Linked DNA regions of Pelobacter seleniigenes DSM 18267. The protein of the gene in region 2 binds, or shares a complex with, the protein of the main gene of each other region. Links are inferred from orthologs where the notes say so. Each region holds a gene or a part of one and is shown on either strand. Other genes may lie near its edges.

The links.
Region 1: the proteins of eno (region 2) and N909_RS0118020 are in contact, whole or in part, in a solved structure (PDB 2FYM), measured with the Escherichia coli proteins. The link is inferred for Pelobacter seleniigenes DSM 18267 from one-to-one orthologs.

What each region holds. Positions count from the first base shown.
Region 1 is NZ_JOMG01000004.1:233,978-237,257, reverse strand. It holds N909_RS0118020 (Rne/Rng family ribonuclease), read left to right. Parts: upstream 1-356; coding sequence 357-3,080; downstream 3,081-3,280. UniProt on the Escherichia coli protein: Endoribonuclease that plays a central role in RNA processing and decay. Required for the maturation of 5S and 16S rRNAs and the majority of tRNAs. Also involved in the degradation of most mRNAs.
Region 2 is NZ_JOMG01000004.1:349,081-351,973, forward strand. It holds eno (phosphopyruvate hydratase), read right to left. Parts: upstream 2,144-2,893; coding sequence 857-2,143; downstream 1-856. Other genes in the region: cas6 (CRISPR system precrRNA processing endoribonuclease RAMP protein Cas6), read left to right, coding at 1-319; N909_RS0118510 (hypothetical protein), read left to right, coding at 398-793; N909_RS0118520 (TIGR04283 family arsenosugar biosynthesis glycosyltransferase), read left to right, coding at 2,277-2,893. UniProt on the Escherichia coli protein: Catalyzes the reversible conversion of 2-phosphoglycerate (2-PG) into phosphoenolpyruvate (PEP). It is essential for the degradation of carbohydrates via glycolysis.

The DNA of each region.
Region 1 (3,280 bases), 120 kb from region 2 along the record:
TATTCTTCAGCCTCTATAGCAAAGTTCCTGCTTTTTTTATGGGAACTTGCGGGTATGGCAGATGAAAAAGACAGGAAAAGTGAATTTAATGTGAATTTGAAATATCACTAAAACCGTTTCTCTGTTATAGTTTGCCCGTAAATAAGGATTTAGCCGAGCCACCGCAATTACAGCGTTGAGGCCGGATAAATATAAGCAGAACAAGTTTTGACGCTCCCGGTTCTCTGCCGGGCTGTCGTCCACAATCAATTTAACCGGAAGGCCCGCAGGATGTGGACCCCGCGCAAGCGGTGAGGTCTGCACCGGCAGGGCTCCGGAAAGTGCCGCGAAAATGCGGACGGAAAGGTTTAATATTAATGAGTAAAAAGATGCTGATCAACGCCTCCCACCCGGAGGAAAATCGGGTGGCGATCGTTGTTGACGGGATTCTCAGCGATCTCGATATTGAGCTCGCCGGTCAGGAACAAAGCAAAGGTAACATTTATAAAGCGGTCGTGGTTCGGGTCGAAACCGGATTACAGGCCGCTTTTGTTGATTATGGCGCCGAAAAGCTCGGGTTCCTGCAGATTGGGGAGATTCACCCCAACCTCTACCCGACGCGGGAGGATTCCAAACACCGCCCCAGAATCGCCGACATTCTCAAACGCGGCCAGGAAATCCTGGTGCAGATCGTCAAAGAGGAACGCGGCAGTAAAGGTGCGGCACTGACCACCTTTCTGTCGATTCCGGGCCGTTACATGGTCCTGATGCCGGACAGTACGACCAAGGGTGTCTCGCGTAAAATCGCCGAAGACAGTGAACGTAAAAAACTCAAAAAAACCATGGCGGAACTGGATCTTCCCGAACGGATGGGTTACATCGTCCGCACCGCCGGCATCGGCAAGGATAAAGAAGAACTCAAGCGTGATTTCGATTACCTGGTGCGCCTGTTTGAAGGAATCACCGCGCGTAAGGACCAGATCAAGGCGCCAGCCCAGCTCTATCAGGAATCCAACCTCGCCATCCGTTCCATCCGTGATTATTTCAGCACCGACATGGATGAAGTTCTCATCGACGATCAGACGGTTTTCCGCGATGCCAGGGATTTTTTCGCCCTGGTCATGCCGGAACTCGGCAACCTGGTCAAACAGCACCGGGAAAGACGACCGATCTTTTCCCGCTACCAGATCGAAGAGCAGATCGATGGCCTGGCAAAAAACCAGATCCCCCTGCCTTCCGGCGGTTCCATCGTCATTGACCAGACCGAAGCGCTGGTGGCCATTGATGTCAACTCCGGCAAAATGGCCAGTGAAAGCGGAATTGAAGCCACGGCGCTGAAAACCAACCTGGAAGCTGCCGCCGAAGTCGGTCGGCAACTGCGGTTGCGTGACCTGGGCGGGCTGATCGTCATCGATTTCATCGACATGCGCGACCGCAAAAATATCCGCGAAGTCGAGCAGGAACTGCGCAAAGCCCTCAAGGACGACAAAGCCAAGGTCTCGGTCGGCCGGATCAGCCAGTTTGGCCTGCTCGAAATGAGTCGGCAGCGACTCAAACCGGTATTGAGTGTCGGTTCCTTTATCGAGTGCCCCCATTGCAAAGGGATCGGCAAGGTCAAAAGTGTCGAAGCCCAGTCGGTTGCCCTGCTGCGGCAGATTCACACGGCAGCATCCAAAGGCCAGATCGCTCTGATCGAAGCCGAGGTCCCCATGGATGTCGCCAACTATCTGCTCAACCGCAAACGCGCAACCATCAACGAACTGGAACAGCAGCTCGGTATGCGCATCGCGATCCTCGGATCAAGCACTCTGCTGCCCGGCGAAATCGAAATTGAGCTGCGGAAAAAAGATAAAGAACCGGACGATAGTAAAGATATCGCGCCCATTTCCCATGCCAACCAGATCGAGGTCGCCCTGGCCGCCCAACAGGATGAAATGCGCAACCAGGCGCAAGAGGAGGAGTTGGAGGAGGACAGTCCCGCTCCCCAAGAGTCCGCGGAAGAATCGGTGAACAGCGAAGCGCCCAAAAAGAAACGGCGCAGACGCCGGAGGAAATCTTCCGCCGCCAAAACAAATCAGGAACAGCAGACCAGTCAGCCGCCCGCTGCACAGGAAACTGCGACCGACTCGGCTACCCCCGCAGAGGCGGAGACCGCTCAGCCCCAAGCGACAGAGTTGCCGGTTGCTGCGCAGGCCGACAGCCAGCCTCAGCCGGAGCAAAGCAGCCCGACCCGGGAAGCCACCTCGCCAGCCCCTGCGGCTGGGGAGAGCAAGCCAACCACCGAACCCGCCGCCGCCGAAAAGAAACCCCGGCGCCGGACGCGTCGGCCGACAAAAAAAACGACCGGAGCTCAATCGACCCCGGTCGGGCCAGTGGAGCCGGTGGCCAGCGCTGCCGTGGCCGAAAAGCCGGCCCCAGCGGTAGAGTCTCAGCCCGTCGCTTCGGCACCGGTCGTTGCGCAGCAGCCAGAGCCGGTCCCGACCAATACTGAAACCGCCCCCGTAACGCCAGCGGAGCCGGCTGAAACGCCTGCCACTGCGAAACCGAAACGGCGGCCCCGGAAACCACGGGCCAAGAAACCCGTTGAGCAGGCGACCGGAGAAACTGCCCAGCAACAGAAAACAGCAGAGCCGGCCGAGAACCCGACAAAACCGGTGGAGTCTCCGCAAACGGAACCGCCGGTCAGCGAAAAACCGCAACGGCGAACTCAGCGCAGCACAGCCAAACCGGCCGCGCAGAAAACTTCCGGCGAAGCGCAGCAAGCCACTCAGCCTGCTCCCGCCAAAGCGGACCCGGCACCAGCCTCAAGCGTGGTCGAACAGAGCCCTCAGGCAGAGGCGGAAAAACCGCCGCGGCGGACTCGGCGAGCGGCGCCCAAGGCCAAGTCGGACTCCGAACCAGCTGCCGCAGCTGCGGACGCAGAGAAAAAAACGCCGCGGAGAACCAGGAAAAAAGCCACGCCCGCAACTGATCAAGAGGCGGGCAGCTCAGCCTCCGGCGAAGCTGCGTCAGGGGAGGAAAGCAAACCCAAACGCGCACCGCGACGGGCTCCCCGCAAAAAAGTGTCTAGCGACACGGACGTCAAACCCGTCACCGAATAACCAGCAAACCAAAGCCGGATCAATATGATCCGGCTTTTTTGGTAACCGAGGATCCATCCTCCGCTGTTTCCCAGTCCCCCGCAAAAAAGTTGAGCTGTCGATCTCCTTCCGGGCAGACCGCAACTGTCCGACCGCCCCATCAACAGCCAACCATCCGGAAATATGATAGTCTTTTCAAAAGGACCAAGCTTGCAGCAAAC
Region 2 (2,893 bases):
GGAGATATTCCCCTTTATTCTGCGCCGGGTGACCGGAATGCTCGCCAGTCATGCCGGGGTTGATAATATCTGTTCCCCGACGACGTTGATTGCGGCTGCCGGCCAGGTCAAAGAGCTTGAGAACAGCCTGCGCTGGTTTGATTTGCGCAGCTTGCAACGGGACCGGGGAGAGCAGAAGCTGGGGGGATTGATGGGGCATCTGCTCCTCGAGGGGGATGCCCTCTCCGAATTGCTGTGGGTGCTGCAGATTGGCAGTCTGTTGAATCTGGGGAAGGGGGCATCCTTCGGTCATGGTCAGTATGGCCTTTGTGTTTCTTGAACAGAGGCTTGTCGCAGGTTATCATAATATCTGGGTGCTTCTTCTACTGGTGTTGTTTTCTGTGCTGCGGAGGTGAAAATGTTCGGATTTCTGATTCTGTTACTGGTTCTTGGTGGTGGATTTTACTTCTACCAACGACTGAAAGCGCTTGAAGCCGAGATCAGGGCGGAACAGGCTACCGCGACGCCATCACCATCGCACAGCGATGATGCGTCCCCCAAAGCTGAACCAGCCCGCCCGGCAGGGCAGGTGCATCCTTTGGTTGTTGAACGCGCCGAGCAGACACCTGCGTCTGCGGAAGAGATTGTGCTGGCCGCGGTTCGAAAAAATCCCGGACTCAGGCAGACCGACCTGTACGGACAGGTGGCCACTTTGGGAAATCGGCAATTGCAGGTGTTGTTAAAAGAGATGGCTGAGCAGGGGCGTTTGCAGCGAAAAAAACAGGGCAGCAGCTATTTGCTGTTTCCGGAATAAAGACCAAACAAAAAGGGCGGAAATTGCTTTCCGCCCTTGCTTCGTATCTATTCAGGCTGCTTATTAACGCAGGTTGTAGAAAACGTTTTTGCCGTTGAAAACGGCGGTATCGTCGAGCTCGTCTTCAATACGTAGCAACTGGTTGTATTTGCAGACGCGGTCGGTCCGGCACAGCGAACCGGTTTTGATCTGCCCGGCGTTGGTGGCCACGGCCAGATCGGCAATGGTGGTGTCTTCGGTTTCGCCGCTACGGTGGGAAACCACCGCGGTGTAACCGGCCCGTTTGGCCATTTCAATGGCTTCGAGGGTTTCGGTCAGGGTGCCGATCTGATTGACTTTGATCAGAATGGAGTTGGCAATCCCTTTCTCAATCCCTTCCTTGAGGATCTTGGTGTTGGTGACGAACAGGTCGTCGCCGACGATCTGGATTTTGTCGCCCAGCTTGTCGGTCAGCAATTTCCAGCCCTCCCAGTCGTTCTCGGCCATGCCGTCTTCGATGGAGACGATGGGGTAACGGTCGACCAGGTCGGCATAGAAGGCGACCATGTCGGCAGCGCTTTTTACCGGCTGAGCTTCGTTGGCGAGGGTGTACTTGCCGTCTTCGTAAAGCTCGGAAGCTGCTGTATCAAGGGCCAGCAGGACATCGTCCCCGGCCTTGTAGCCGGCTGCCGCGATTGCTTCCATGATAACCTGCAGAGCCTCTTCATTGCTCTTCAAGTCCGGAGCAAAGCCCCCTTCGTCACCGACGGCGGTGTTGTAACCCTTGCTGGCCAGGACCTTTTTGAGGGCATGGAAGATCTCTGCGCCCATGCGCAACGCTTCTTTGAAGCTGGATGCGCCGGCCGGCATGATCATGAATTCCTGGATGTCGACGTTGTTGTCCGCATGCTCGCCACCGTTAAGGATATTCATCATCGGAACCGGCAGCTCTTTGGCATTGGCGCCGCCAATATACTGATAAAGGGGCAGACCGGCGTCTTCGGCCGCGGCTTTGGCGCAAGCCATGGAGACGCCGAGCAGGGCATTGGCACCCAGCTTGCTCTTGAAGTCGGTACCGTCGAGTTCCAGCAGCTTTTTATCAATGCCGATCTGATCACTGGCTTCCCAACCGATCAGTTCGACAGCGATGACTTCATTGACATGCTCGACTGCCTTGAGAACGCCTTTGCCGAGATAGCGTGCTTTATCGCCGTCACGCAGCTCAAGGGCTTCGCGTTCACCGGTCGATGCGCCGCTGGGGACGGCTGCCCGACCCATGACGCCTGATTCCAAAGATACTTCGACTTCTACCGTTGGATTGCCGCGCGAATCGAGTATCTCGCGAGCGTAGATGTCAATAATTTCACTCATCTCTTACTCCCTTGTGTTCTCTGGTGCAAAAAGTTAATGTCCCGGAATAGTTCCGGGACGGGTTGTGCAGAATTGCAGGGTTACTTATATCATAAGAAAAGCGAAATGAAAGTCAATTTTGTGTGGCAATGGCATGAACGACCAGAATAAGCAACCAGAAATCAGCATAGTTGTTCCAATTGTCAACGAGATCGAAGAACTGTTCGGTTTCCTTGAAAATCTGGCTACACAAAAGGATATTCACTTCCAACTGCTGGTGGTCGATGGCGGGTCGACGGATGGCAGTGTCGAATACCTCCAGCAGCAGCGGGTGATTCCGGATCTGCTGCTGATCCAGGGACTGGTCGGTCGCGGGCGGCAGTTGAACCAGGGAGCCCGGGCGGCTACAGGTGCCCATCTGTTGTTTCTGCATGTCGACAGCCGCTTTGCCGATCCTTTGGCGCTGAGAAAAAGCCTGCTTTATCTGCAGCGAACCGGCAGTTCTCGGGTTGCGGGGCATTTTGCCCTCAGTTTCCGTCGTGCCACCGGTGATCGGTCACTCGGCTACTATTTTTACGAATGGAAAGCACGGACCGGTCGATCGGAAACCATTCATGGCGATCAGGGGTTTCTGCTTTCCCGGCAGCTGTTTAACGGTCTGGGCGGGTTTCGTGAAGACCTTCCGGTCATGGAGGATACCGATCTGGCGGAGCGGCTACGGCAAGACGCTCAGTGGCAGTTGCTGCCGGCGGTGATCAGGACATCCGCGCG